Regions from separate parts of the Subdoligranulum variabile genome, predicted to be linked through region 1. Evidence: predicted binding sites of a transcription regulator. Region 1 holds the regulator's gene; the other holds the start of a gene.

Region 1 (15,592 bases):
CCCGGCGAGCAGCTTAAAATGGACAACCTCGTCAAGCTCAACGCCAATGAAAATCCCTATCCGCCGGCGCCCGGCGTGGCGGCGGCGGTGGCGGCGGCAGTGCCGGGGCTTCGGTTGTATTCCGATCTGACCAACGCCGAACTCAACCGGGCCATTGCCGGGCACTGGGGTGTCCAGCCGGAAAATGTCCTATGCGGCAACGGCAGCGACGAAAACCTGTTGTTGGCGCTGCGGGCTTTCTGCGACGAGGAGACCCCGCTGGCCTTCGCCGACATTACCTACAGTTTTTACCCGGTTCTGTGTGATCTGCTGCATATTCCGCAGCATGTCATTCCTCTGGAGGATGACTTTACCATCGACCTGCACCAATACCACGGACTGCACGAGACCATCGTGATCGCCAATCCCAACGCGCCTACCAGTCTGCTGGCGCCGGTGGATGCCATCGAGGAGGTACTGCGCACCAATCCGGACAACATCGTCATTGTGGACGAGACCTACATAGAATTCGCCCCGGCGGGCTCCACCTGCCTGCCGCTGCTGGCAAAATACGATAATCTGGTTATCACCCATACCTTCTCCAAAACCCACAACCTGGCGGGGGCCCGGCTGGGCTTCTGTCTGGCCCGGCCGGAACTCATCGCCGATATGAACCGGGTCAAGTTCAGCTACAGTCCCTATAACGTCAATTCTCTGACCCAGGCGGCAGGTACTGCGGCTATCCGGGACGAAGCGTACTTCCGCCAGGTCACTCAAAAAGTCCTGGCCACCCGCGCCGATACCACCGAAAAGCTGCGGGTACGGGGCTTTACCGTGCTGGATTCTGCCACCAATTTCCTGTTTGTCACCACCGACCGGATGCCCTGCCGGGAAATTTTTGAGAAACTGCGGGAACGGGGCATCCTGATCCGTTATTTCAGCGCTCCGCGCATCGACAACTGGCTGCGCATCACCATCGGCACGCCGGAACAGATGGAGCGCTTCTTCGCGGCGCTGGATGAAATCCTGCCCCGGAGCTGAGATGTAGAAGAGGAGGGAAAGTCATGATTGCCATTGTGGATTACGGCGTGGGCAACCTGTTCAGCCTGTCGTCCAGCGTACAGAGTCTGGGGGCCGAGGTGCGCGTCACCGGCAAAGCAGAGGACCTGCGTGCGGCCAGTCACATCCTGCTGCCCGGCGTAGGGGCCTTTGCCGATGCCATGGCCAAGCTGGAGGCCACCGGCCTGGTTCCGGTTCTGAAAGAAGAGGTACAGCACAAGCCGCTGCTGGGCATCTGCCTGGGCATGCAGCTGCTCTTTGAAAAGAGTTACGAATACGGCGAACATGCCGGCCTGGGACTGATTCCCGGTTCGGTCTGCCCGCTGGCCGACGATCTGAAAGACCCGAGTTTGAAGGTGCCGCACATCGGCTGGAACGCGCTGGACATTGTACCGGGCCGGGAAAACGATCCGCTGTTCCGGTATGTGAAAAACGGGGAGTACGTCTACTACGTCCACAGCTACTACGCCAAGGACTGCGCGGCCTCCACCCTGGCCACCAGCGAGTACAGCATTCCCGTTACGGGTGCGGTGCGCAGCGGCCATGTATACGGCACCCAGTTCCACCCCGAAAAATCCGGCGACACCGGCCTGCGCCTGCTCAAGGCGTTTGCAGAACTGTAAGGAGGGGACGGTATGAAACTCTATCCCGCCATTGATCTGCGCGGCGGTCAGGCCGTGCGGCTCTATCAGGGTGATTACGATCAGATGACCGTTTACAACGCGGATCCGGTGGCCCAGGCCCGGTCCTTCATCGAAGCCGGCGCCCAGTACCTCCATGTGGTGGATCTGGACGGCGCCAAGGACGATACCACCGCCAACCTGCAGACCATTGCGGCCATTGCCGGACAGGGCGGCCTCCGGATCGAGGTGGGCGGCGGTATCCGGGACGAGGAACGCATCCGGCGCTATCTGGATCTCGGCGTCGATCGCTGCATCCTCGGAACCATTGCGGTCAAGGATTTTGCCTTCACCGAAAGGATGGCCCGGATCTACGGCTCCCGCATTGCCGTGGGGGTGGACATGAAACAGGGATATGTGGCGGTCAACGGCTGGAAGGAAGTCACCCCCGAGCCGGGTGTGGATTTCTGCCGCCGCTGCGCCGATGCCGGCGTGAAGGCCATCATCGCCACCGATATCTCCCGGGACGGCACCATGCAGGGGACCAACCTGGATCTTTACCGGGAACTGCTGACGATCCCCGGCATCGAAGTCACGGCCTCCGGCGGCATCGCCCGCATGGAGGAACTGGCCGAACTGCAGGCCATGGGCTGCCATGCGGCCATTTTGGGAAAATCCATCTACACAGGCGCCATCGACCTGGCTGAGGCCGTGCGCCGCTATCAGGACTGAGGAGGGCGCAGCATGATTACCAAACGCATCATTCCCTGTCTGGACGTCAAAAACGGCCGTGTGGTCAAGGGGGTCAACTTTGAGGGGCTGCAGGATATGGCCGACCCCGTGGAGATGGCCCGGTATTACAACGAATCCGGCGCTGACGAACTGGTGTTTTACGACATCACCGCCAGCGTGGAGGGGCGCACCCTCTTTACCGATATTCTGCGCCGGGTGGCCAGCCAGATCTTTATCCCGCTGACGGTGGGCGGCGGCATCCGCACGCTGGAGGATTTTGACCGGGTCCTCAAATGCGGCGCCGACAAGGTCAGCGTCAACTCCGGTGCTATCGCCAACCCCGGGATCATCCCCGCAGCGGCTCAGAAGTACGGCAATCAGTGCGTGGTACTCTCGGCAGACATCAAACGGGTGGACGGCCGATTCATGCTCTTTGCCAAGGGCGGCCGGGAAAATACCGGCATCGATGCCCTGGACTGGCTGGAGCAGGGGGTGAAGAACGGCGCCGGGGAACTGGTGGTCAACTCCATCGATACCGACGGCGTCAAGAACGGCTTTGACCTGGAACTGCTGGATGCGGTGGCGGCCCGCTGTGCGGTGCCCATCATCGCCTCGGGCGGTGCAGGCCGCAAGGAGGATTTCCTGGAGCTGTTCCGCAATCACCCGGCGGTGGATGCGGGGCTGGCAGCCTCCATCTTCCACACCAAGCAGGTGGAAATCCGGGATCTCAAAGGCTATCTGCGCGAAAACGGTGTGGAAATGCGGCTTTGACCCCTTGCCAAACGCGGCGAAAACAGGTACACTATACATATATTTTCGTTGGGCGGGCAGTGCCATGAGTGCGGCCCGCACCAACCGTTATTGAGCAGGAGGTTTCTCAAGATGGAAATCACCCAGAATTCCCAATCGCTCCACTTCAATTCCCACGGGCTGATTCCGGCCATCGTGCAGGATCACTATACCAAAGAGGTGCTGACTCTCGCCTATATGAATGCCGAGACGCTGGCGCTGACCATCGCGGAGGGCCGCACGGTGTTCTGGTCCCGCAGCCGTCAGGAGATCTGGCGCAAGGGCGAGACGTCCGGCAACGTGCAGCGGGTCGTCTCCATCACGGCGGACTGCGACAAGGATGCCCTGGTCATCGACGTCATCAAGTCCGGTCCGGCCTGCCATACCGGCGCCGAGAGCTGCTTCTTCAATCCCGTCTATGTGTCGGATGAACTGAAGCAGTTCACCTGGCAGGGGCTGTATGAACTGATCGAGGGGCGCAAGACCGACCCGAAAGAGGGCAGCTACACCAGCTACCTTTTTGACAAGGGCCTGGAAAAGATCCTCAAGAAGGTGGGCGAGGAATCCACCGAAGTCATCATTGCCGGTGCCAAGCGCGACAAAGAGGAGACCATCTTCGAGATCAGTGACCTGGCCTATCACGTGATGGTGCTGATGATCGAACTGGGCATCTCGGTGGAGGATATCACCAAGGAGCTGGAAAAGCGGCATGTCATCGACCACAAAGTAAAGCAGGAAAGGATGCAGTAATATGGCGGGCGAATACCTGAAAAGTTCCGTCCACGTACATTCCAAACTGTGCGACGGCAAAAACACCTTAGAGGAACTGGCAGTCACGGCGTGGCGTGCCGGTCTGCAGACGCTGGGCTTCAGCGGCCACAGCCACACCCCGTGCGATCTGGAGTACTGCATGACCCAGAGCCGCACGGCGCTCTACAAGGCGCAGATCGCCAAGCTCAAGGAGCGCTACGCCGGCAAGCTGGATATCCTCTGCGGACTGGAGTGGGACCTCTTCAGCGACGATAACCCGGCGGATTATGATTACTTTATCGGCAGCTGCCACTACGTCCAGGGTCCCAAGACCGGCAAGTATTACGAGATCGACTGGCGGGAAAGCGACCTGGCCGCCTGCATCGCCGATGACTTTGACGGCGATGGCCTGGCAGTGGTGGAAGCCTACTTTGCCAATGTGGCCAAGGTGGCGGAGAAGAAGCCCACCATCCTGGGCCACTTCGACCTGATCAAAAAGATCAACGGCGACGGCAAGTTCTTCGATGAGCATGACCCGCGCTACAAGGCGGCGGCGGACAGCGCCCTGATGGTGGCGGCCCGCAACCGCTGCGTGTTGGAAGTCAACACCTCGGCGGTCTTCCGCGGCTTCCGCAAGGACTTCTTCCCCTCGGATGAGATCCTCAAGGACTGGCTGGCTCTTTCCGGCAACGTGGTTATCACGGCGGATGCCCACGACGCCAAGGCGCTGACCTTCGGCTACGAGGAAGCAGCGGCCAAGCTCAAGGAACTGGGCTACTCCAAGGTTCAGGTCCTGGGCAAGGATGGCTTCAAAGTCTGCCCGCTGTAACATACGTTCAAAACGAAACACCCCGCATGGATATTTTCCATGCGGGGTGTTTTTGTGTCAGAGCGCCATTTCCTGCCCGTCCAGCACGGCCCGGGTCAGAGAGTCGCCGTTGTAGGTAAGTTCCAGATGAAAAAAAGGGGCCTCTTCGGCCAGCAACCGGAAAAACAGTTTGTCGCCCGGCCAGATGGGCAGATCTGGTACCGCTTCTTTGGGGACCCATTCCAGCGTGCCTTCATTGCAGTCAATCATGCAGCCGGTAAATTCCGTACAGGTGTAGAGATGCATCCGCTCGGCGGGCCAGGGGGAACAGTAAAAGTCCACGATACCGCGATACTGCGGGTTCTGCATCGTCAGACCTGTTTCTTCCCGGACCTCCCGCAGCGCGCAGGTAAGGGCATCCTCTCCGGGCTCAAACTTGCCGCCGACGCCGATCCACTTGTCATGGTTGACATCTTTTTTCTTCTTTACGCGATGGAGCATCAGGTAACAGTCGTTGTGTTCCAGATAGCAAAGGGTGGTCTGCAAAAGATCCATACACAGTCTCCTATACATAAATCGGGTTTTTTAGCAGATACTACCATAAAATCATCCCGGAGGGAAGCAGTATGAAAGCAACAGGAATTGTACGTCGTATCGATGAACTGGGGCGGGTGGTGATCCCCAAGGAGATCCGCCGCACCCAAAGAATCCGCCAGGGCGATACGCTGGAAATCTACACCGCCGCCGACGGGGAGGTCATCTTCAAAAAGTATTCTCCTCTGGTGGAACTGGGGCAGATCTCGGCCATTTACACCGATGTGCTGGCCAAAAGCCTCGGCTGCACGGTGCTGGTCTGCGACCGTACCTGCATTACGGCGGCCTCCGGCACCGGAAAGGGGGATATGATGGGACGGGAAATCTCCACCGAGGTGGAGCATCTCCTGTCCGGGCGGACGGTCTACACGGCGCCGGACAATTCTGCCAAACGCCTGCATTTGTTTGAGCGCGGCGAGCGTCTGATCCTCTGTGCGGCGCCCATTGTGGCTCATGGAGATATTGAGGGCGGCGTCCTGCTGCCCGGCACAGCGCGGGACCCGGCACCCCGCCCGGACACCGTACAGGTGCTGGCTACTGCCGCCAATTTCCTTTCCCGCTGGATGGAGGAATGACCCCTCAGGCGGACTTGTTCATCTGGCGCAGCACCTTGCGGAAGGTGAAGAAGAAGAGCACCGAAGTGAAGAGCACCGCCAATGTGTCGGCCACCGGCTCCGCCATATAGACGGCCCGGGCCTGATCGTCACGGAACAGGACAGGCATCAGATAGATCAGTGGCAGCAGCAGGATGAATTTGCGCATGACCGCCACCAGGATGGATTGCTTGGCCTTGCCCAGGGAGGTAAAGGTCATCTGGCAGGCCATCTGGATACCGAACAGGAAGAGCGCCGCTACGTAGAGGCGCAGGGCGTTGCCGGTGTAGGCGACCAGCTCCCCATCGCTGGTGAACAGGGAGGCGAACGCCTGGGGAAACAGCTCTACCAGAGCCCACAGCAGGCAGGAGTAGAACAGGCTGACCCGCAGCAGCAGGAAAAATGCTTTTTTTACGCGGTCCCGTTTGCCGGCACCATAATTGTAGCTGATGATAGGCTGTGCTCCCTGGCCCAGACCCTGCAGCGGCAGCATGGCGAACTGCATGACGCTGGACAGGATCGTCATGGCGCCTACGGCCAGATCGCCGCCGTATTGCAGCAAAGAAGAGTTGAACGCTACTGAGATCACACTCTCGCTGGCCTGCATGATAAAGGTGGCGGCGCCAAGTGCCACACAGGGCAGCAGTACGGCAGGGGAGAGGCGGATGGTCTCTTTGCGCAGCCGCAGGAAGGTGCGCTTGCCGAAAAGAAAGGCCAGTACCCAGATACAGGAAAGGGCCTGTGACAAGATGGTGGCCAGGGCTGCACCCCGCACCCCCAGGCCGAACCAGAAGATAAAAATGGGATCCAGAATGATGTTGGCTACGGCACCAATAAGCACCGACAGCATGCCCTCCTTGGCAAAGCCCTGGGCGGTGATGAAGGCATTCATGCCCAGCGTCATCTGCACAAAGATGGTGCCCACCGCATAGATATCCATGTAGGCCACCGCGTAGTCTATGGTGTTGGCGCTGGCGCCAAAGGCCAGCAGAAAGGCCCGGTCCCCCAAAAACAGAATCACCGTCAGCACGACCGAGACTACGATCTGCAGGGCGAAGCAGTTGCCCAGGATCACCTCGGCCTTTTCTTTGTTGCCCTGACCCATGGCAATGGTGGCACGGGGGGCGCCGCCATTGCCCACCAAGGCAGCGAAAGCGGAGACAATCATGATCAGCGGCAGGCAGACCCCCACGCCGGTCAGAGCCAGGGCGCCGGTCTCTGGGATGTGGCCGATGTAGATGCGGTCCACGATGTTGTACAGCATGTTGATGAGCTGCGCGGCCACGGTGGGAAGTGCCAGCCGAAGCAGAAGACTGCCAAGAGGGTCGGTGGCGAGGAACGCTTTGTCGTCGGAATGGGTTTGCATCGCAATGGTCCCTTCTTTACATTATAATAAGGTTATAAAGTAGTATAAATCCGGCGCAGGAAGGTGTCAAGGCAGGTCGAAGCCGGGATTGTGTCGAAACTGTTAAACTTGCAAAAAGTTTTGCCAAACCCCTTGACAGAGAAAAAAAGGAGGGTATAATAAATTTAGCACTCAGAGATAAGGAGTGCTAAAACGAATCAAAGGGAAGCACAAAGGAGATGAGCGACATGGCGATGGACGCGCGCAAGCAGCGGATCCTGGAAGCTATTGTTGCCCTGTACGCCAGTGACGGTGAGCCGGTGGGTTCCGGTCTGCTGGCCAACTACTTTGATATGGCGTTGTCCAGCGCCACCCTGCGCAATGAGATGGCGGCGCTGACCAAGCTGGGGCTGCTGGAACAGCCACACACCAGTGCCGGGCGGGTGCCCAGCGCTCAAGGGTATCGTTACTACCTGGATCACCTGATCGACGCTCCGGGCAGCATCCAGCTGCCGGAGGAGGATCGCGAACACATCGACGACCTCTTCGCGGGCATGGATGTGGAGCCCGAAAAACTGGCCCCCGCGGCGGCACGCAGTCTGGCTGATCTGACCGAATGTGCAGCAGCCGTCACCACGCCTCAGGCACCGGACCTTTGCATCGCTCACTTTGAGGTCGTGCAGGTCGGCCGCTATTCGGCAGCGGTGCTGGCCGTCACCAGTGCAGGCGGCGTCCGCACCCGGGTGGCCCGGGTGGACACCGGCCTGACGCGGGACGATGCCGCCAACCTGGCCCAGCTGCTCAACCGGGGACTGACCTTTGTGGCGCCCCAGGATCTGAGCCCGATGCTGACGGCCAGCATGGTGCTGGCAGCAGGGGAGCGGCTGGCACCGGTGGTGCTGGCTGCTCAGGCACTGGTCACCACCGGCCCGCAGGCCTGCCTGCAGGGCGCCCAGTACCTGGCCAAGATGCCCGACGTGCGCGAGAATCTCGGCACGCTGCTGGAGATCTTTTCCGACAACGAGGCAGCCACCGAGCTGCTTCGCCCCGACGGCGGCAAGATCACGGCCACACTGGGCAGTGATCTGGATCCTGCCATGCCGGGGGCCTGCATCGTCAGCAAGCGGTATCTGGCCGGCGGCGGTCTGACCGGTTCGGTGGCGCTGATCGGTTCCACACGGATGGAATACCGGCGGCTGCTGCCGATTCTGGATTATTTCTCCGTCAAGCTGGGACAGAGCATGGCCGGGCAGGGCCAATAAACAGATAAGGAGGACCCGCAATGAGCCACGAGACAGAAAAAGAAAAGAACACGGCGACACAGCCTGAACAGGCTGCCGAGGCCCCCGAGACCGAAGCCAAGGGACAGACCGCAGAAGCGGCTCCCAAGGCGGAAAAGGCCGAAAAGAAAGAAAAGCATCACCACGCGGAAGCGGCGCTGCAGGCCAAACTGGAAGCCAGTGAGAAGAAAAACGCCGAGCTGAAAGATCAGCTGCTGCGCACCGCGGCCGAGTATGATAACTACCGCAAGCGCTCCCAGCGCGAGGCGGACCAGAAATTCAACGACGGCATTTCCCACGCCGTCACCCAGATCCTGGGCATCCTGGATACCCTGGACATGGCCGCCAATGCCGCCTGCAGTGACGAGAACTACAAGAAGGGCGTCATGATGACGCTGGACAAAGCTGCGAAAGCGCTGGAAAATCTCCACATCACCGAGATTGAAGCGCTTTCCAAGCCCTTTGATCCCAACTTCATGAACGCTGTGCAGCAGGTCCCGCCCGCTGAAGGGCAGGAGAGCGGCACCGTGGTTCAGGTGTTCCAGAAGGGCTACAAGATCGGCGACAAGATCATCCGTCATGCAACGGTGGTCGTCGCGGAATAACGCATGAATCGGGCATCGCCCGTTTCAGATAAATAGACATTCACCACATTCAAAGTTCTTTTGAAGGGAGTTTTATAGTATGAGCAAAATCATTGGTATTGACCTTGGCACCACCAACAGCTGTGTTGCCGTTATGGAGGGCGGCGAGCCCGTCGTTATCGCCAACGCCGAGGGCGCGCGCACCACGCCTTCTGTCGTCGGTTTCACCAAGACCGGCGAGCGCCTGGTAGGCCAGGTCGCAAAGCGTCAGGCGATCACCAACCCCGAAAATACCATTTCTTCCATCAAGCGTAAGATGGGTACTGCCGAGAAGGTTCATGCCGGCGGCAAGGATTACACCCCTGAAGAGATCAGCGCCATGATCCTTTCCAAGCTGAAGGCGGATGCCGAAGCTTACCTGGGCGAGCCCGTTACCGAGGCCGTCATCACGGTGCCTGCCTACTTCAACGACAGCCAGCGTCAGGCCACCAAGAACGCCGGCACCATTGCAGGCCTGAACGTCAAGCGTATCATCAACGAGCCCACGGCCGCTTCTCTGGCCTACGGCATCGATAAGGAAGCCGATCAGAAGATCATGGTCTACGACCTGGGCGGCGGCACCTTCGATGTCTCCATCATCGAGATGGGCGACGGCGTTACCGAAGTTCTGGCCACCAACGGTGATACCCACCTGGGCGGCGATGACTTCGACCAGCGCATCATTGACTGGATGGCCGAGGACTTCAAGCGCGAGAACAACATCGACCTGCGTCAGGACAAGATGGCTGCCCAGCGTCTGAAGGAAGCAGCCGAGAAGGCGAAGATCGAGCTGTCCAGCGCCACTTCCACCAACATCAACCTGCCCTTCATCACTGCCGACGCCAACGGCCCCAAGCATCTGGATATGACGCTCACCCGCGCCAAGTTCAATGAGCTGACCGCTGACCTGGTGGACCGCACCATGACCCCTGTCCGCAAGGCTCTGGCCGATGCTGGTCTGAAGGCTTCCGATCTGGCCAAGGTGCTGATGGTCGGTGGTTCCACCCGTATCCCCGCCGTCTACGACGCCGTCAAGAAGGAACTGAACTGCGAGCCGTTCAAGGGCATCAACCCCGATGAATGCGTCGCCGTCGGTGCCGCCATTCAGGGCGGTGTCCTGCAGGGCGATGTCAAGGGCCTGCTGCTCCTGGATGTTACCCCGCTGAGCCTGGGCATTGAGACTCTGGGCGGTGTCTGCACCAAGATCATCGACCGTAACACCACCATCCCCACCAAGAAGAGCCAGATCTTCTCCACCGCTGCGGATAACCAGCCCAGCGTTGAGGTCAACGTCCTGCAGGGCGAGCGTGAGTTCGCCAAGGACAACAAGAGCCTGGGAACCTTCCATCTGGATGGTATTGCTCCGGCGCCCCGTGGTGTGCCGCAGATCGAAGTTACCTTCGATATCGACGCCAACGGTATCGTCCATGTCAGCGCCAAGGATCTGGGCACCGGCAAGGAGCAGAGCATCACGATCACCGCTTCCACCAACATGAGCAAGGACGACATCGACAAGGCTGTCAAGGACGCCGAGCAGTATGCCGCCGAGGACAAGAAGCGCCGTGAGGAAGTGGATATCCGCAACAACGCCGACCAGATGGTGTTCCAGACCGAGAAGGCCATGAACGAGTTCGGCGACAAGATCTCCGCCGAGGAGAAGGGCGACGTGGAGACCAAGCTCTCCGCCCTGAAGGAAGCTCTGAAGACCGGTTCCATCGATGACATCAAGGCCAAGCAGGATGATCTGCAGAAGGCTTTCTACGCCATCAGCGAGAAGGTCTACAAGCAGGCCGCCCAGAACCAGGGTGCGCAGCAGCAGCCCGGTGCCGACAACGGTGCCCAGGGCGGCAGCCAGCCCAAGGATGACGGCGCTGTGGATGCCGACTTCCACGAAGTCTGATACAATCTGAACCCTGAAACAAAGGCCGCCGCCCGGCAAGGCGGCGGCCCTTGCGGGGTTAATGAAAGAAAGCCCAAATAGAGGGGATTGATTCTATGGCAGAAAAACGTGATTACTATGAGGTGCTGGGCCTCGGCAAAAATGCCACCGATGCCGAGATCAAAAGCGCCTACCGCAAGCTGGCCAAAAAGTACCACCCCGACCTGAATCCCGGCGACAAGGTTGCCGAGGAAAAGTTCAAGGAGGTCAACGAGGCCCACGATATTCTTTCGGACCCGGAAAAGCGCAAGCGCTATGACCAGTTCGGCTTTGCCGGGGTCGACCCCAACTATGGGGCCGGCCAGGGCGGCGGTGCCGGATTCGGTGGCTTCGGCGGCGCAGGTGGTGTGGACCTGGGCGATATCTTCGGCGATATCTTCGGCGGCGGTTTCGGCGGATTTGGTGGTTTCGGCGGTTCCACCCGCTCCAATCCCAATGCGCCGCGCAAGGGGCATGACATCCAGGCCAGTGTGATCCTGACCTTCGAGGAGGCCGCCCACGGCTGCGCCAAGAAGATTACCCTGAATCGTCAGCAGACCTGCCCCGATTGCCACGGCAATGGCTGTGAGGCCGGTTCCAGCCCGGAGACCTGCACCCAGTGCGGAGGCCGCGGCTATGTGGTGACCCAGCAGCGCACCCCCTTTGGTGTGATGCAGAGCCAGCAGCCCTGCCCGCACTGCGGTGGTCGCGGCACCATCATCAAGAACCCCTGCAAGACCTGCCGCGGTACCGGTAAAACCAGCACCCGCAAGACGCTGGAAGTGAAGATTCCGGCCGGTATCGATGATGATCAGAACATCGCGCTGCGCGGTCAGGGCGATGCAGGCAGCAACGGCGGCCCTGCCGGCGATGTGATCGTCCATGTGACGGTCAAACGGGACGCGGTCTTCGAGCGTGACGGCTACGATGTGTATGTCCGTGTGCCCATCACCTACTCCCAGGCGGTTCTGGGCGCCGAGATCGAGGTGCCTACCGTGGATGGCAAGGTGGCGCAGAAGATCCCCGAGGGGACCCAGAGCGGCACCAAATTCCGCCTGCGCGGTCAGGGCATCCAGTATCTGAATGGCCGCGGCCGCGGTGACCAGTATGTCATCGTGGAGGTGGAGATCCCCAAGAAACTCAACCGCACCCAGCGTGAGGCACTGAAAGCCTTTGAGGACAGCCTCAAGGACGAAAACTACGAGAAACGCAAGGGATTCTTCAAGAATCTGCGTGACCGGTTCAGCTCCTGATCCTGAGTACACAAAATCAGCCGGGCGGCCCTCCAAGGGCTGCCCGGCTGTTGTGTTATCCTACAAAAGAAAAAGAGCAACTCGCAAGAGTTGCTCTTTTTTTGCACGGTTTGGATGCCGGGGCGATTAGTCGCTCACGTAGGGCATCAGCGCCATATAACGGGCACGCTTGATGGCGACCGTCAGCTCACGCTGATGGAACGCGCAGGTACCGGTCACACGGCGGGGAATGATCTTGGCGCGCTCGCTCACGTACTTGCGCAGGCGGGGCAGATCCTTGTAATCAATGTGCTCAACGCGATCGACGCAGAAGCTGCAAACCTTCTTGCGGCCACGATGCATCGGGCGGGAAGAACGATCCATAGCCATTGTGGTAACCTCCTTGTTGGATTCTACAATCGATTTGTCAGAACGGCAGATCGCCTTCATCCTCGATCAGTGCAAAGTCATCGTTGCTGCCGGCAGAATAGCTCGGCGCAGGTGCCTGTTGCACAGCGGGGCGGGCGGCGGGGTCTGCCATGGGCGCGCCGTAGTTGGCGCCGCCCATGCTGGGTGCTGCGTTGGCGGATTTGGGTCCGGCAAAGTTGACGTTGTTGGCCACGATTTCAATGGCGGTGCGGTTGTTTCCGTTTTTGTCCTGATAGGACCGGCTCTGCAGACGGCCGTCCACGGCAATCAGCGAACCCTTCTGGAAATACTTGCACACAAATTCCGCCGTGCGGTCCCACGCGGTTACGGGGATCCAGTCGGCCTGGCTCTGGCCGCTGGCATCACGCTTGCCGTTGCGGTCACACGCAATGGTAAAGGATGCCACGCTTTTGCCGGACGTGGTCTGGCGAAGTTCGGGGTCGCGGGCAAGGCGGCCCATAATAGCAACAACATTCAGCATTTTCGGTACTCCTTACTCCTCCTCAGCAATGATCATGCTGCGAAGAACGCCTTCAGTGATCTTGTAGACACGATCCAGCTCGGCCGGGAAATCGGGCTCGCTGGTGAACTTGATCACCGTGTACACACCCTCGGTCTCATCGTTGATGGGATAGGCGAGACGCTTCTTGCCCCAATCATCAACAGAATCGATCGTACCATTCGCCGCAATCAGGTTCTTGAACTTGTTGATCAGAGCGGCGGAAGCCTCCTCGTCGAGGTTGGCGGTGGTAACCATCATGGTTTCGTACTTAGCCATATTCTGTGCACCTCCTTTTGGACGTATGGCCCTTTGCCCATGCAAAGGGCAAGGATAAACTGTGCCGTTTGGCACAGCAATTTATTATAGCAAGTCATTGGTTTCTTGTCAAGGGCTGCCGGCCGGGTTTTTCGCGCTGTATGCAGAAAAATAGACGAAAATTGCCCCGTTTTGCCACCGGGTTGCAAAATCAACATTTTCATGATACCATAAATCGGCAAGGCCGTACAAGGTCCGTTTTGTGTGTGAGGGGAAAAATATGAATGGTTTGGAAAATCTGATTTTCAGCCTGGATGCTACGCTGCCGGTCTTCCTGGTCATGGTGGCGGGCGGTATTCTGGGAAAGCTGGGCTTTCTGCCCAAGGAATTCTGCAAGGCATCGGACAAGCTGACCTTTAAGATCACCTTGCCCATCATGCTGTTCCTGGATATGGCGGATGTGGATATGCGCCATGATTTTCAGCCCAGGTTCGTGCTGTTCTGCTTCGGGGCAACGCTGATCAGTATTCTGGTGATCTGGGGACTGGCGCGGCTGCTGATGCGGGATAAATCCATCATCGGTGAGTTCGTGCAGGCATCCTACCGCAGCAGCGCGGCGGTGCTGGGCGTGGCCTTTATCCAGAATATTTATGGCGAAGCGGGTATGGCACCCTTGATGATTCTGGGCAGCGTGCCGCTTTTCAACATCTTTGCGGTGCTGATTCTGATGATCGAATCTCCCCAGGAACAGCACGAAGCGCCCCGTCCTGGCCAGCTGGTGCACGGCGTGATCACCAACCCCATTCTGTTGGGCATTATCGCAGGCACCATTTTCAGCCTGCTGCCGGTAGAGCTGCCCACCATTGCGGACAAGACGCTGAACAGTCTGGCTTCGCTGACCACACCGCTGGCGCTGCTGTCCATCGGCGCCAGCTTTGAGGGGCCCAAGGCGCTGAAAAAGGCCGGCCCCACACTGGTGGCTGCCCTGATCAAGACAGTGGGGTTGTCGGCCATCTTTATTCCCTGCGCGCTGGCGCTGGGCTTCCGGGAAAAGGAACTCATCGCATTGCTCATCATGCTGGGCAGTCCCACGACTCCCAGTTCCTACGTCATGGCCAAAAATATGGGTCATGAAGGTGTGGTGACGGCCAGCGCCATTGCGGCGACGACGCTGCTTTCGGCCCTGACGCTCACCGGGTGGATCTTTATTCTGCACGGCGGCGGCTGGCTGTGATCTTATTTAAACAGAAAGCGGAGTGACTCCCGTTGGGGGAGAAACTCCGCTTCTTTTTAATAGTTCTTTTTGGCGTAGATACGGACACTGACGGCCCAGCTGATGAGAAGACAGACCAACGCTGCACCCAACACAGCGGAAAGAAACAGCAAAATCCACTGCTGATCCGACAGGGAAGAAGCCTCCATCATCTGCTTGAGCGTATGCAGTAGCTGTGTTGCCGGATTGCTCTCGGCATCCTTCATCAAGGCGAAGAAAGCCACAGGTCCGAAGAACACGATGAAAATCGTGATGGACACCCAACTGCGGGCCTTGGCGGCACCAAAGCGGTAGGACAGCGGCATGACAAAGGAGATATACATCAGGGTGACGGCAGCGGCGGAGATCATGCCGCTGGCGGTTTCCATCACGGAGGGTTTCGGATCGGGAATCAGCAAAATCAGCAGAAGGCCCAGCGGAATACTGACCGCGGTCAGCAACAGGGTGAGCAGGTATTTCGCGGATACCAACTGGCGGGGGGAAACGGGCAGCGTCCGAGCGTAAGCATCCCAATGGCTGCTTTCATCCATGCTGATGGTGGAGGAAGCATACATGCCCAACACAAAGACCAGCGCGTAACTCAGGAAACTGATCCGGCACAGAGCCGTGAAGCCACCGTAAAACAGCAGCAGAAAGAGAAAATTGGTTTTGTATCCGCCAAAAATCATCGTCCAGTCTTTGTAGAGCAAGCCTTTCATTGTCCATCCCTCCCGCTGTAAAAGCGCATGATGTCGTCGATGCCGGCCGAATCACAGATGACATCGGGCAGCAGCCGCTGGACTGTCTCCCGGTTCTTGACCAGGCTCTCGCA
Region 2 (15,592 bases), 820 kb from region 1:
ACCGTCAGGCAATGAATGGCATGCCGTCCCTTGGTCGCCGGGACAATCCCATCTTCGGTGATCAAATCGTGCTCCAGCCGCTTGAGTGCGGCAGTTTCTGTAGGATTAAGCCTGGTTTTTTCCTTGGATTTTTTGGAAGTTGGTTCCATATACCGATACAGCCCCTTTCACGATACCATCTTTTTAACAGTGTACCCCTGGCTGCGCCGCCCTATGCACGGCTTTTCTAGGCAAATATGTTTCTTTTTCTTCTCGATTTTTGTTCCCAATGAAAAAAGCGCAAGAAAATTGTCCTGTTTTCGCTGTAAAGCATCGTTGTTGAACAGTTTTTTAAAAAACTTAGATAAAAAATTGACAAGTTCGCGGATAGTATTTATAATAAATTATAAAAATGCGTATTGCAAATTTTGCCTGGCAGCACAGCTGCCGGCACATTGTGAGGTATTTTCATCATGGGGGTTCAAAATAAAGTTTCCCTGCCGGTCATCAAGCGACTGCCCAAGTACTACCGCTATCTGACCAATCTGTCTGCCGACGGTAAGGAAAAAATTTCGTCCAGCGAATTGGCGCATATGATGGGCACCACCGCCAGTCAGGTCCGGCAGGACTTCAACTGCTTCGGCGGTTTTGGCCAACAGGGTATCGGCTACAAAGTGGATGTGTTGCGCGCGGAAATCGGCAAACTGTTGTTTGGCGATGGTGAACGTCTGCCCACCATCCTAATCGGTGCCGGCCATCTGGGTTCAGCCGTGTCCAGCTTTATCAGCCGGGACACCAATGGCTATCGTCTGATCGGTGTCTTTGACATCAACCCCGATCTATTCGGCAAGGAAATGTCCGGGGTGCCCATTTTGCCGCTGCACACCTTGTCGGATTTTTGTGCCCAGCACCATCCCGAGGTGGCCGTTTTGTGTGTACCGCGTCAGAGTGCCATTGATCTGGCCGGGGATCTTGTCTCCTACGGCATTCATGGCGTATGGAACTTCAGCCACTATGATCTGTCGGTGGAATACCCCGAACTGACAGTGGAGAATGTCCATCTGGGCGACAGCCTGATGAGCCTTGGCTATCGGCTGCGCAACAAAGAGTAACGGAGGATCGTCCCCTTATGGCCAAATTATACTTCCGCTATGGTGCCATGAACAGCGGCAAAACCACGGCTCTGATGCAAGTAGCCTACAATTATAAAGAGCGCGGCATGCGTGTCCTGATCCTCAAGCCTGCCATCGATACCAAAGGGCAGGATTCCATTGTTTCCCGCCTGGGCATCAGTTGTAAAGTAGACAAGCTTGTCACGCCAGACATGAACATTGTAGATCTTGTCAAAGAGGACTCCGCCGCCCGCGGCGCCCCCGCCTGTGTGCTCTGCGATGAAAGTCAGTTCTTCACGCCTGAACAGGCAGAGCAGCTGTTTCTGGTCACGGTAGATCTTGGTATCCCGGTGATCTGCTATGGGCTGCGGGCCGATTTTATGATGCGCGGATTTCCGGGTTCCACCCGCCTGTTGGAACTCGCACACACCATCGAAGAGCTCAAAACCATCTGTGCCTGCGGACGAAAAGCGATCTGCAACGGGCGCAAGGTCAACGGAGAATTCGTATTTGAAGGCGCACAGGTTGCCATCGACACCGTCGACAATGTGGAGTATCAAAGCCTTTGTCCACAGTGCTGGTACCGTGAGTACCGAGCCTTTTTGAAACGGCACGGAAAGCAGGAATCGTAAAAAACCACCTTCCCCGGAGGTACAGAACCCCGGGGAAGGTGGTTTTTATTTATTGATTCTTTTGTACTGCTGACGATATTGCTGCGGAGACAAGCCCGTGGCGTCCTTGAAAACCCGGCGAAAGTGGGCCGTCGTCATAAATCCCGTTTGTCCTGCCACAGAAGAAATGCTTTCACCGGATTTTTCGATCAGATTTTGGGCCGCCTTGATGCGCACCCCGTTGATATATTCGATCAGACTCAGGTTGGTGGATTTTTTGAACAGGCGGCTGAGATAATAGGGACTGATATAAAACTGGCTGGCAATTCCGGTCAGGGTGAGCTTTTCGGCATAATGCTGGGCGATGTAAGCCTGAATCTGTTCCACAATGTGATTGCTCACCCGCCCTTTTTCGCCCCCCTGGCACTGTTGCTGCACGCACAGCGCTTTCAGTTCCAACAGCAACGTCGCCAGCAACATGGCGCGCAGAGCCTGATCCTCCGGGGAAGTCTCCCCTTCCAGATCCAGCATCTGCTGCAAAATACTTTGAATGTGATTCTGCTGCTTGACGGTGATCGCCGACAAAAGATGATTTCTTTCGTCGGTCAGAAAGGAAAAGAAATCCACTTCTGGAAACGCCGCGGCCACCTTTTCCAGGTATTCCCGGCTGAAATTCACAACAATTCGGCTGGAGGGCGAGTCTCCCAGGGAAGCCGTCTTGTGGATCTGGTTCTCACCGATCATAACCACGCTGCCTGCGTTGACAATGTAAGCAGCACCTTCCACAAAATAGCGGCAAGTGCCGGCAATTTCGTAATAGATTTCAAACTTGTGATGAATATGGAAGCTCGGCATATCGGGACCTTTGTCCCGATCAAGCCGCTCAATGAAGAAATCCGTTTGCGGACAGTAGGTATATTCCGAAACCATTGCAAACCTCTTTCGCTGAATCGCCTGCACCGCGATCCGACCTTTTTTGCCATTTTTATTAGGATAGCACTTTTTTTGCACGTTTTCAAATGGGGAATCTTTTTCCAAAAGAAAAGGAGCCGGGAAAATCTCCCGACTCCTGATACAAAAGAGGAATTACTTCATCAGCCCGCAGACCAGCTGCGCATACGCCACAGGATCCTCGATGGGCAACCCGGCAATCAGCAGTGCCTGATCATAGAGCAGCTCGGCGTACTTGCCAACTTTCTCGGTGTCACCGGCCTCATGGGCAGCCTTGAGCGCGGCGAATACCGCATGGGAAGGATTGAGTTCCAGCACCTTGGTGCTCTCCACGCCCTCACCATTGGGCATCTTGCGCAACACCTTTTCCATCTCCATGGAGATGCCGCCTTCGCTGGACAGCGTCACCGGATGCTCCTTCAGCGTAGGATTGACCTTGACTTCCTTGACCTTGCCGTTCAGAGCCTTTTTGATTTCTTCAAAGAGATCCTTGTTCTCGGTGGCAGTCTCTTCCGCCGCCTTCTTTTCCTCTTCAGTCTCCAGACCCAGATCACCGGAGTTGATGTTCTTGAACTCCTTCTCCTTGTAGTCCCGCATCATCTGCAGGCAGAACTCATCCACATCCTCGGTGCAAAGCAGCAGATCATATCCCTTGCTCAGAACAAGCTGTGCATTGGGCAGTTTGCCCAGACGGTCGGTATCATCGCCGGCCGCGTAATAGATGCACTTCTGGTCTTCCGGCATCTTCTCAATATACTCATCCAGCGTCACCAGCTTCTGCTCCTTGGCAGAGTAGAAAAGCAACAGATCCGCCAGCAGATCCTTGTGCATACCATAATCGCCGTAGATACCGAACTTGATCTGGCGGCCAAAGGCTTTCCAGAAGGTTTCATATTTATCGCGGTCATTCACCAGCATCGCATGCAGTTCGTTCTTGATTTTCTTCTCCAAACTGTTGCGCATCAGCTTGAGCTGGCTATCTTTCTGCAGCGTTTCACGGCTGATATTCAGGCTCAGGTCCTCACTGTCCACCACACCCTTGACAAAGCTGAAGTAATCCGGCAGCAGATCGGCACACTTCTCCATGATCATAACACCGGAAGCATACAGCGCCAGCCCTTTTTCGTACTCCTTGGTGTAGTAGTCATACGGGGTGCGGCCAGGGATAAACAGCAATGCCGTATAGGTTGCGGTGCCTTCAGTCCGGCTGGTAATGACCCGCAGCGGATCCGAGTAATCCATAAACTTGCTCTTGTAGAACTCGTTATAGTCCTCGTCCTTGACCTCACTCTTGGGACGTTTCCAGATGGGCACCATGCTGTTCAGGGTCTCCAGCTCGGTGTAGGTCTCGTACTCCGGCTTGTAATCATCCCCGGCGTCCTCCGGCTTCGGTTTCTGCCGGGATTTCTCGCGGTACACCGTGATGGGGAAATGGATGTAATCGCTGTATTTCTTGACAAGACCCGCCAGTGTGTACTCATCCAGATACTCACTGTATTTTTCAGTATCGGTATCTTCCTTGAGTACCAGAATGATGTCCGTACCCACATCATCCTTTTCGGCTTCAGTCAGCGTATAGCCTTCCACGCCTTTGGACTCCCACTGCCAGGCGGTATCCTCGCCCTGAGCGCGAGAAATGACCGTCACCTTGCTGGCTACCATGAACGCAGAATAGAAGCCGACGCCAAACTGACCAATAATGTCGATATTGTCGCTCTGGTTCTCGGTCTTGAAGTCCAAAGAACCGGATTTTGCAATGGTACCCAGATTCTTTTCCAGCTCATCCTTGGTCATGCCGATGCCGTTATCACTGATGGTGAGGGTACGGCTGTCCTTATCCGGCTGGATGTGAATCTTCAGGTCCTCCTTGGTAATCCCGATGGAAGTATCGGTCAGACTCTTGAAGTAGCGCTTGTCGCAGGCATCCGATGCATTGGAAATCAATTCACGCAGAAAAATTTCACGGTTGGTATAGATAGAGTTGATCATCAGGTCGAGCAGTTTTTTGCTTTCGGCCTTGAACTGACGCATTGCCATAAAATATGACCTCGCTTTTGGTTGAATTAGCACTCTTTGTTTTTAACTGCTAATGGTAGTTTAGCACTCTTTTCCGCAATGTGCAAGTCTTTCTTGGGCATTTAACAAAAATTTTAAAATCCCACTGCGAAAAAAACGTGTTTTCCTCTTTTCAAATGCCTGGAATTGGGGTATTCTGTACTTGGATTTTCTATCAAACAAAAAGGATTGTGATGCAACCATGTCGGTATATGGAGACAAAGCCTACGAGGCTTTTTTTAAAGGCTACAACTGCAGCCAGTGCGTTGCGCTGGCTTTCGCTTCCGAAATGGGCCTGACCGAAGAGCAAGCACTGAAACTGGCTTCCGGATTCGGCGGCGGGTTCGGCCGCATGCGGGAAGTGTGCGGTGCCTTTTCCGGTATTACGCTGGTCTTGGGGGCACTCTACGGCAACACCGACCCTGCCAAAAAGACTCAGACGTACACGGAAATTCAGGCGCTGGCTGAACAGTACAAGGAGCGCAACGGCGGTGGAAGCATCATCTGCCGGGAGCTCCTGGGCCTGAAACAGGCAGAGGGCACCCCCGTTGCCAGCGCGAGAACCCCGGAATACTACAAAAAGCGCCCCTGTCCCGAACTTGTACGGCTGGCCGCAGATATCATGGCAGAATACATAGAGCAACACCCTTTGGAGCAGAAATAACTCAGAAAGGAAGCACTTTGATGCAGATTTATCAAAAATCCTTGCCCGGCGGTGCAGTCCTGACCGGTTATCTGCGCGAAGAAACCGCCGAGATGCCCAATTTCAATATCCGCCCCGCTGTGCTGATCCTGCCGGGCGGAGGATATGAACACTGCAGCACACGTGAGGCAGACCCCGTAGCGATGCAGTTCCTGCAGGCAGGGTATCAGGTTTTTGTCCTATGCTACACAGTAGCCGCTGCGCCGTTGCGTTGGCAGCCGATGATTGATGCCGCGGGCGCCATCCTGCATCTGCGGCGCAATGCTGCTGCGTTGCGGATCGATCCTGCCAGAATCGCCGTTTGCGGATTTTCTGCCGGCGGTCATCTGGCAGGCGCCACAGCCATTCTCTGGGATGCCCCTCCTGTTCAACAGGCCTTGGGCACCACCGGGACAGAGGCCCGCCCTGACGCGGTCATTCTCGCCTATCCCGTGGTCACAGCCGGCGAATTCGCCCATCGCGGAAGCTTCGACAACCTCGCCGGCAACGACAAGGATCTTCGAGCTGTTTTCAGCCTCGAAAACCAGGTAAAAGAAGGGCTTCCGCCGTTTTTTCTCTGGCACACCGTAGATGACGGCACCGTTCCCGTTCAGAATTCGCTGCTGCTGGCCCAGGCACTAACAGCACATCACGTTCCTTATGAGCTGCATCTGTTTGCCCATGGCATCCATGGCTCCAGCACCTGCACGGCAGAAGTCAATTGTTCCAATCCTCACGCTGCCGCCTGGATTGAGCTTTGCACCGAATGGCTGGCAGGAATTTTTCAATATTCCTTGCGATAAAACAGGAGATGATTTTGCATGAAGATTCTTTTTTATGCACTGCGTCCCTTTGATGAGCTGCAGTACTGTGAACCCAACCGCGAAAAATACGGTATCGACTACAAGTGGACCGAGGAAGTTCCCACACCGGAAAATCTGCAGCTGGCTGAAGGCTGTGATGCCGTCAGTACCAATCCCTGCGAAGTGCGCCCCGAATATCTGGAGGCTTTTGCAAAAATGGGCGTCAAATATCTGCCCTGCCGCAGCATCGGATACGACCATATCCCGCTGGATGCCGCCAAACGCCTGGGATTACGTGTCAGCCACAGCCATTACCCTCCGGAGGGGGTGGCCAACTACACCATTATGCTGATGCTGATGGCCACCCGCAAGATGAACCAAATCATGGTACGGGCGGCTGCCCAGGACTATTCTTTGCCCGGAAAGATGGGCCACGATCTTTCCAGCTGCACAGTGGGCGTGATCGGCACCGGCAAGATCGGCAGTACGGTAATCCGTCACCTGTCCGGATTCGGCTGCAAGATCTTGGCCTACGACCTTTATCCGTCCGATGCGGTGCGCCCCTATGCCGAGTATGTTTCTCTGAATGAGTTGTATGCCCGCAGCGACGTGATCACTTTGCACCTGAACGCCACGCCGGAAAACCACCATCTCATCAACGCCGAGGCCATCACCAGAATGAAAGACGGCGTTTTGCTGGTCAATACCGCCCGCGGAACCCTGATCGACTCGGAATCGCTGCTGCAGGGCTTGGAGAGCGGCAAGATCGGCGGTGCCGGCCTGGATGTCGTGGAGGACGAGAATGGCATCTGCTACTATAACCGTTGTGGCGAGGCGCTGCCAAACCGCGAACTGAATCTGCTGCGCAGTTATCCCAATGTGATCCTCAGCCCCCACACCGCTTTCTATACCGATGTGAATGTGGCCAGTATGGTGCAGAGTGCGTTTGAAGCTGTAGCAGATTTCGCCGCCGGGCGCAGCAATCCCTGCGAGGTACATCTGTGATGGTAGAGCCGGGCCGCCGCAGCGAAGCATGGGAGGTCGGCCCCTGCCTTTCTCCTCAGGACACATTCAGCTTCGTCTGTGCCGGATGCGGCGATTGTTGCCGTAAACGCCGGGATCTCGTACTATCCGGGTACGATCTGTATCGCATTGCCCGGCGCCTGCGCCTTTCTCCCCGCATCGTAGCAAACGCCTTCTGTAAAAGTTATATCGCTCCTCAAAGTTGCCTGCCCGCGCTTCTTCTCACCCCGGATCCCAAAAGCGGGAATTGTCGTTTTTTTGAGGGCAATGCCTGTGTGATTCATGATGCCCGGCCATTGGCCTGTGCGCTGTATCCCCTGGGGCAAAGCATTGATCCGATCACTGCGCGCACAGAATACTTTCCCCAGCTGCCGCTGTGCGGTGTCTGCGCGGAAGGACGCACCTTGCAGGATTATCTGGAAGATGCCGCCATCCCGGAACGCACCGGTATTGATGCCCGCTGGGCCGTGGTTTGCACGCAGATTTCCGATGCACTGCTGGAAGCCGGCGGATTGGAACATCCACATTTTACCGCGGCTACGCGCCGGATCGAGCGCGCTTTGTATCTGGACTATGACCTGGGAGACGATTTTTACCCGCAATTCCAGCATAACATGGAAACACTTATGCCACTGTTGCGGCGTCTTCTATCGCCTTCCAACGCGGGATAAGCCCCCCTGAAAAAAGCCAGCAATCCGCCCCTTTTGTGAACCTTCAGGATGAATCCGGAAATCCGGTCGTCCGATGAGTCCCCGGTTCCGCGGCACAAATATGCAAAAAGCTCCCGCCTGAATATCAGGCGGGAGCTTTTTATGCAACAGGAAGGTGCATTTCCACTCTGCTTCCTTTTGGCTCGTTCTGACTAAAAAGCACCTTTCCACCGTGTGCCTGCAAAATCTGCTCCACCACGTGCAGCCCCAGGATGTGCGGCGTGTTTTCTTCCACCCGGCCGCTTTGCAGCGCCTCCAAGACCCGTGCCGGATACCCGACACCATCGTCTGTGACAGTCAGGCAAAGACACGCTTCTTCCATCGTTGCTGTCACCCAACAACGAACTGCCCCTCGGTTATGCCGCACGCTGTTGCCCAGGATATTCTCCACAGCACGGGCCAACAGCGCCTGATCCGCTTGTATCACGGCTTGTTCCGCCTCACGGGTCATATTCAATTCGATTTCGCAGCCATCTGCCAATGGGCTGTTGCAAAAATCCGCCACTAACTTGCGCAGAATCGGACCGGCCTGTACAGCCTCTCGACGCAGGGGCTGCGCCCCGTATTGCAGCTTACTGGTCAAGTTGAGATCTTCTACCAGCGACCGGATTTTTTCGCTTTGCAGACGAATCCCTTCCGCTTTATGCCGTGCACCGTCCGGCAGCGTCGCGTCTTGCTGCAACTGCTCCGACCACCCCAGAATCAGGGACAGTGGGGTGCGGATATCATGACTGACACCAGCAATCCAGTTGGTGCGTGCCGTGTCCCGCCGCTGAATGATTTCATTGCGGTACTGAATTTGAGCACTGGTACGGTTGAGTTTTTCCGCCAGTTCCCCCGCAAATCCCCGTGTCGGCAGCTGCACTGTACGTCCCTCGGCCAATGTATCCAGGCCGTCAGCCACCGTCCCCAAGGATTTGGCGCCCCGCCAGCTGAACACCAGGCAAAGCACCAGAATCAGCACAAGAACGCCAGCCAGCAGGCTTGTGCCACGGTAAAAGATCCACTCGATCAGATCGGGATACGTCCAGAAACTGTATTTCCAGAGACTGTCTTTGGGCATTCCCAACACAAGCAGGCCATACTCCCGTACCTGACAGAAAACCGGGTAATCCTCCAGATACCAGCGGGAGAAAACCGCAATTTCGGATGCCGTATATCTGCGGTCCAGTTCCCGTGGAAGCTGATACTGCCAGATTACCGTCCCCCCATCATCCAGCACCATAGCCCACTCATAGCCATCCAACCAGTAAGCCTCGTCCTGTTCATCGAACAAGAACTGTCCCGCATCATTCTGCTGCAGATGGTCTGCAATTTCTTCGTAGGAGTAAGTAACCTCCCGCTGCCACACCAGACCGAACTGAACACCAATCCAAACCACAAGCGCCAGGGCCAGCACAATCAGGAGCAGGGACAATCCTACTGCCAGCAATACATAGCGCCGGATCAACCGCACAAAGGTTTTCATGGCCGTGCCTCCCCCGCCAGCTTGTATCCGATGCCGCGCACGGTGAGGAGCCAACGGGGCTTGCCAGGTGTTTCCTCCAGTTTTTCACGCAGATGGCGTATATGCACATTGAGGCTGTTCTCATATCCGTAATAGTCCTGGCCCCAGACAGCCTCACACAGTGCATCATATGTGATAATATGGCCACGGTTTTCCCCCAGCTTTTGCAGAATTGCCCGTTCGGTGGCCGTCAACGGCAAGGTGCTTTTATCAGGCAGGCGTACCTGTGCATCCGCCAGTTCTACCGTTCGCTCTCCCAGCTGCAGAACATTGGATCTGCCGCACTGCAGTTCCGATCGGTAGGCGCGCTGCAAAATATGCTGCACTCGGAGCAGCAGTTCCTGCATCAAAAACGGCTTGGTCAGATAATCATCCGCTCCCAGCCCCAATCCAAACAGCCGGTCGGCGTCAGCATCCCGGGCGGAGAGAAACAAGGCTGGCACATCCGCCTGCGCACGCAGCTGACGAAACAGCGCAAAGCCGTCTCCATCCGGAAGGTTGATGTCCAGGATCATCAGCTCAGGCCGTCGCTGTGCAAAAGCTTCCCGGGCGGCAGCACAGTTTCCGGCCATTGCGATGGCATGATACCCCGCGGCACGCAGGTGCTCGCATAACAGATTCAACAGCTCTGGCGTATCATCTACCAACAACAGTTTGGCATCATAAATCGTCTGCATGATTTCACCTCCTTTGTATTATACCGCACCACAACACCGGAGGCCACGTTCTTTTGAAAACTTAAGGTAAACTTAAGCGGGGATTTCACTCCAATTAAGCTGGCCGTTGTAGGATACAGGTGGGAAACAAACATCTGTGCAAAGGAGCAAACACCATGTCAATCGTCATCGAAACCCGAGAGCTCTGTAAATCCTATGATGGGCAAAGAGCCGTAGATCATCTGAATCTGCATATTCCCCAAGGTTCCGTGTACGGCTTTATCGGCCCCAATGGTGCCGGAAAAAGCACCACCATGAAAATGCTGCTGGGATTGATTCACCCCAGCGCCGGGCAAGTCTTTTTGCTCGGCAAAGAACTCACTGAATCCAATCGTCTGCAGCTGCTTCGCCAGACCGGCAGCCTGATTGAATCGCCATCCGGATATCTCCACCTGACGGCGGAAGAAAACCTGAAAATCGTGGCAGACCTGAAAGGAGTTTCTTACAAAGAGGTCGGTCGTGTGCTTGACGTTGTTCACTTGACCAAGGACCGCAACCGGAAAGTGGGACATTATTCTCTCGGCATGAAGCAGAGACTGGGTATTGCTATGGCCCTGCTGGGCAATCCGCCCCTTCTGATTCTGGACGAACCCACTAACGGGCTGGATCCCGCCGGCATTCAGGAAATGCGTACCTTGCTCGCAGAGATGCCACAGGCTACCGGCGCCACCATCCTTGTTTCCAGTCACCTTCTGGGGGAAATGGAGCAGCTGGTCGGTCAGGTCGGCATCATCAATCACGGCAAAATGCTCTTTGAAGGTTCCCTTCGAGATTTGCAGAAGCACAGCCGCGGTGCATTGACCATGCGGCTGCTGCATATCCAGAAAGCATTGCCGGTACTGCGGGCCCGGGGGATCATGCCAAAGCAAAAGGAAGACATCCTGACACTTCCTCCGCTTCGGGATGAACTGCTGGCAGATCTTGTCGAGGCCCTGGCCGCCAGCGGCGCCGGCATTGTAGAGCTGACCCGGCATACCAAATCTCTGGAAGATATCTTCCTGAGTCTGACCGATTCGGGCAAGGAGGTGAGCTGAAATGTTGCGAAGCCTTCGTGCTGAATGCCAGAAAGCAAAACGGCGTCATGATCTGGCGGCCTGCCTGCTCCTGCCTCTTGCGGTGCTCCTCTGGTCCTGGTATTCCGCTCCCGGCGGTACAAAGTCCGCAGAGGACGGCTACCATGCCCTGCTGTACACCTTGCCCATTATGAACACCGTGTTGTTGCCGGTGGGCATGGCCATGCTGGCCAGCCGTCTTTGGGATGTGGAAGTCAAAGGAAATTTTCCGAAGCTGCTTTATACCTTGCAAAGTCGGCAAAGCCTTTTCCTTGCCAAATCCCTCTTCGGCACCGCAGAAGTGCTTCTGATCGTCGCCCTGGAACTGGCAGGTGTGTTTTGCCTTGGTCTGCGCAACGGCTATCAGGATTTCCCGCCGACAGAACAGTTCTTCTATCTTTTTCTCTGCACCAGTGCTGTGGGATTGATGCTGTTTTTTTCCGAACTTATGCTGACAGTTTTGCTTGCCAACCCACTGCCCGCTCTGTGTACAGGGATTGCCGGAGCCTTGATCGGCCTGTTTGCCGCGTTCATGCCGTCTGTCTTTTGTTATTTTATTCCCTGGAGCTACTGCATTCCGTTGGGGAGCTATATAATGGCCTCCTGGGATCCCGAGACCAAAATCGTTGCATATGCCATCCGTGATTTCAATTTACCGCTGCTTGTGTGGTCCATCCTGTTAGGCAGCCTTTTTTTCGAAGTCACCTGGCACTCAATCCGTACAAAGGAGGTATAATTCCATGTTTCTGCACTGCATCCGGGCCGAAAACCGGAAACTCCATGCCTCTGCAATCTGGTTTCTGTTTTTCCTGTTGCCAATCCTTTCTGCCGCTTACGGCACGGTGAACTACTTGGGCAATCTGGATATTCTCGGGGTAAGCTGGTATGCCCTTTGGACTCAGCACACGCTCTTTTATTCTCTTTTCTTCTTTCCCGCCATAGTAGCCATCTATGCCTCCTACCTTTGGCGTCTGGAACATCTGGGGCACAACTGGAACCTGATCATGGCCGCACCGGTACACCCATTCGCCCTGTTTTTTGCCAAATTCATCGTGGTGATCAAGCTGGTCGTGCTGACCCAGCTCTTTATCTTCTTTCTCTATTGTTTTTGCGGCAAGGCCTTTGCCTCTCTGCCCGGCTGGCCGCCGCTGGCAACCCTGATATTTCTGCTGCGCGGGGCTGCAGGCGGTCTCAGTGTCATTGCACTGCAGCTGCTGTTATCCATGGTGATCCGCAGTTTTGCCGTGCCGGTTTTTCTTTCGCTGTTCGGCGGCATCATCGGCATGCTGGCCGCCGCCAAAAGCAAAGGCCTGTATTGGCCGTACGCGCTGATGCAGTATGGTATGAACTCCAATCGAAGCGAAGATCTTCTCGCTGGCAATTATCTGCCATTCTTTGCAGCCTGCCTGTTTTGGCTCCTTCTGATTTTTTTGATTGCCAGCTGGCTCTTGACGCGACACGACGTAAAAAGTTAAAGAGCTTCCCGTTGCCAAACCGCCACGAAGGCGGTATAATACCAGTAACATCCATCAGGAGGGATCCCCATTGACTGCCAACGCCGCTGATTTCGCCGGCCCCCACTGCGGCTGCCGCTACGAAAAAGAACTGGAAACCCATTTTCGGGATTGTCTTCTCTTTTATATTGACGGCCGTATCCGTTTTGAGCGGTACTGCTATGGAGAAGCCGCTTGCCTGGTATTCAGTGCCTGGGCACATGGTTTGGATGCAGAGGGTAACATTCTTTGGGACAAAGAGCCGGAATTCGAAAGCCAGCGCTCCGCGCTCCCCCGCATTCTGACCGATGTGCAGGAAAGTGGAAATGCTTTACAGTTTGACGGTCTGCGAAAGCGCTATGTAAAAACACAGGAATTCTCCGTTGACAAAGCCAACGGGTACGGGAAATTGAAAGTGTTCTTTCTACGACATTGCAAATAAGCAAAAAAGTCCTTCCGCCTGAGCAGAAGGACTTTTTGTTTTTCATGCGAAAACAGGGGGTTCAGAACCGCTCCACGCCATCAGCCGTTACGCGGGCATAGATCAGCGGCGGTAGTTTCGGAGGTTCGCTCTTGATCACAAGGCCGCCGCGGTACATTTCCTCCGCAGCTGCAAACAGCGCTTCATCATCCGCATAGAACGTGCAGATGCTCTCTCCCGTTTTCACGAAATCGCCCAGCTTCCTGTGCATCGTGATACCGGCCGCAAAATCAATGGTATCCTCTTTTTTGATGCGGCCTGCTCCCAGCAGCACGCTGGCATTGCCGATCTTTTCTACATCGTTCTTATAGATGTATCCGTCGCTCTGGGCGGTCAGCTCATAGCTGTACTTGGCTTTGCGGAAGCGCTCGGGATCCTCAAGTACCGAGACCTCTCCCCCCTGCGCCGCAAACATCTGACAGCACTTTTTAAATGCGGAGCCGTCTGCAATGACCTGCTGCGCCATCTTGCGGCAGGTGGCCGCATCCCCCTTGCCTGCCAGAATCAACATATTGGTGGCCAGCTGCAGGCATACTTCGGTAAGATCGGCCGGGCCCTTCCCCTGCAAAACCGCCATGCTTTCGGCCACTTCCAAAGAATTGCCGATATTCCGGCCCAGTGGCTTATCCATATCGGTGATGAGGGCTGCCACCTTCCGGCCATGCGTCGTACCAATAGCTACCATCTGACGAGCCAGTTCAATGGCACTGTCCAGATCTTTCATGAATGCACCGTCACCCATTGTCACATCCAGCAGAATCGCATCCGATCCGGCAGCCAGCTTCTTGCTCATGATCGACGAAGCGATCAGCGGAATACATCCTACCGTAGCAGTCACGTCACGCAGCGCATACATTTTCTTATCGGCTACGGCAATCTGTCCGCTCTGACCAATCACCGAAATACCAATTTCATTGACCTGTTTGAAGAACTCCTCCTGTGTAAGGCTGGTTCGCGTGCCGGGCACAGCCTCCATCTTATCGATGGTACCACCGGTATGTCCAAGGCCCCGTCCACTCATCTTGGCGATCTTCACACCGCAAGCAGCCACAATGGGGGCGATCACCAATGTGGTCTTATCCCCCACTCCACCGGTAGAATGTTTGTCTGCCTTGATGCCCTCGATGGCAGAAAGATCCACCATATCGCCGGAATGCGCCATAACATCGGTGAGGACAGCTGTTTCCTCATCGGTCATGCCGCGCAGGTAAATTGCCATAAGCAGCGCCGACATCTGGTAGTCCGGCACCTCACCCGCCACATAACCGTTGACTGCAAAAGCAAGTTCTTCACGGGTCAAAGTGCCACCGTCACGCTTTTTGGCAATGATATCGTACATTCGCATAGAGTACAGCCTCCTTTCAGGCAAAGCTCCGCCTTTTTCGGCAGAAACAGAGAAATGCCGCCCGGGGACGGCATTTCCGATTGTGTGGTAAACCGCAAAACGCTCAGCGGCTTCCCTTATCGTAAGGGATGCCCTCCGCCTTGGGCGCCTGCGAATTCTTGGACGTAAAGATCAGAACGATCATCGTAACGATATACGGGAGCATCTGATAAAAGTTGGAAACTTCCTTGACGCCTTCAAATTTGGGCAGGAAAGACAGCGAAGAGCTGTATGCTGCAATGACCTTGAACAAGGCGAAGAAGAAAGAAGAAGCCAGAATCGGGAACGGTTTCCAGTTACCGAAAATCATAACCGCCAGCGCCAGGAAGCCGTAGCCGCCCACATCCGAATTGAAACCCGAACCGGCCGCCACCGTGTAAGCCAGGCCGCCGATACCGCCGAGGAAACCGGAAATCAGCACACCGGCGTACCGCATCTTGTAGACATTGATGCCTACCGAGTCTGCCGCCTGGGGATGTTCGCCACAAGCGCGCAGCCGCAGGCCAAACCGGGTCTTGTACATCAACACATACGCCACGATAAACAGGACCACGGCAACGGGAGTCGTAAGGTAGAAATACTTGAAAATCAGATTATTCCAGAAGCTGGGGCCATCCACGGGCGCCAAACCGAAGGTCTCTCGCGTGATGCGCACCCAGCTGGGGATCTGGATCGTCGTAAGGCCCTGGCCCTGGATAGCCCAGGTCATAACCACTGCAAAGGCGGGTGCAAACTGGTTCAATGCAGTACCGCCGATCGTCTGATCTGCTTTCAGGTTGATGGCGACAAACCCCAGGAAGAAGGAGAAAATCATACCGGTAGCCCCTGCAACCAGGATGGCAATCAGCATGGAAAGCTGCGGATTGGCCGGGCCGAATCCGCTCTGATCCAAAGCCTGGAGCGTAAAGCAGGCAAACAGCGCACCGATGATCATCATGCCTTCCAGCGCAATGTTGATGACGCCGGAATGCTCACTGAACATGCCCCCCAGGGCAACAAGAAGCAGCGGAACCGCAAACAAAACGGTGAGGCT

What was found. Region 1 encodes HrcA, which represses chaperone genes, less so after heat shock. Its sites were predicted from a motif close to TGTTAGCACTCNNNNNNNNNGAGTGCTAACA; they were not measured.
Region 2: a site for HrcA is predicted at 4,715-4,745, ahead of htpG (molecular chaperone HtpG). Genes of this name have one in related genera too.

The regions. Positions count from the first base shown of each region.
Region 1 covers NZ_CP102293.1:2,587,152-2,602,743, forward strand. The annotation lists gene hisC (histidinol-phosphate transaminase) at 1-1,020, shown strand, start outside; gene hisH (imidazole glycerol phosphate synthase subunit HisH) at 1,044-1,661, shown strand; gene hisA (1-(5-phosphoribosyl)-5-[(5-phosphoribosylamino)methylideneamino]imidazole-4-carboxamide isomerase) at 1,674-2,390, shown strand; gene hisF (imidazole glycerol phosphate synthase subunit HisF) at 2,403-3,161, shown strand; gene hisIE (bifunctional phosphoribosyl-AMP cyclohydrolase/phosphoribosyl-ATP diphosphatase HisIE) at 3,273-3,929, shown strand; gene NQ490_RS12135 (histidinol-phosphatase HisJ family protein) at 3,931-4,758, shown strand; gene NQ490_RS12140 (NUDIX hydrolase) at 4,816-5,292, opposite strand; gene NQ490_RS15415 (stage V sporulation T C-terminal domain-containing protein) at 5,364-5,906, shown strand; gene NQ490_RS12155 (MATE family efflux transporter) at 5,911-7,290, opposite strand; gene hrcA (heat-inducible transcriptional repressor HrcA) at 7,518-8,531, shown strand; gene NQ490_RS12165 (nucleotide exchange factor GrpE) at 8,552-9,154, shown strand; gene dnaK (molecular chaperone DnaK) at 9,234-11,072, shown strand; gene dnaJ (molecular chaperone DnaJ) at 11,168-12,343, shown strand; gene rpsR (30S ribosomal protein S18) at 12,470-12,712, opposite strand; gene NQ490_RS12185 (single-stranded DNA-binding protein) at 12,750-13,232, opposite strand; gene rpsF (30S ribosomal protein S6) at 13,245-13,529, opposite strand; gene NQ490_RS12195 (AEC family transporter) at 13,789-14,742, shown strand; gene NQ490_RS12200 (ABC-2 transporter permease) at 14,799-15,479, opposite strand; gene NQ490_RS12205 (ABC transporter ATP-binding protein) at 15,476-15,592, opposite strand, start outside.
Region 2 covers NZ_CP102293.1:166,713-182,304, forward strand. The annotation lists gene NQ490_RS00800 (ClpP family protease) at 1-149, opposite strand, end outside; gene NQ490_RS00805 (redox-sensing transcriptional repressor Rex) at 453-1,091, shown strand; gene NQ490_RS00810 (thymidine kinase) at 1,109-1,723, shown strand; gene NQ490_RS00815 (helix-turn-helix domain-containing protein) at 1,769-2,632, opposite strand; gene htpG (molecular chaperone HtpG) at 2,789-4,690, opposite strand; gene NQ490_RS00825 (C-GCAxxG-C-C family protein) at 4,911-5,372, shown strand; gene NQ490_RS00830 (alpha/beta hydrolase) at 5,393-6,193, shown strand; gene NQ490_RS00835 (D-isomer specific 2-hydroxyacid dehydrogenase family protein) at 6,212-7,198, shown strand; gene NQ490_RS00840 (YkgJ family cysteine cluster protein) at 7,198-7,887, shown strand; gene NQ490_RS00845 (sensor histidine kinase) at 8,027-9,394, opposite strand; gene NQ490_RS00850 (response regulator transcription factor) at 9,391-10,110, opposite strand; gene NQ490_RS00855 (ABC transporter ATP-binding protein) at 10,266-11,183, shown strand; gene NQ490_RS00860 (ABC transporter permease) at 11,185-11,937, shown strand; gene NQ490_RS00865 (ABC transporter permease) at 11,942-12,676, shown strand; gene NQ490_RS00870 (hypothetical protein) at 12,747-13,136, shown strand; gene NQ490_RS00875 (pyrimidine-nucleoside phosphorylase) at 13,198-14,520, opposite strand; gene NQ490_RS00880 (ABC transporter permease) at 14,624-15,592, opposite strand, start outside.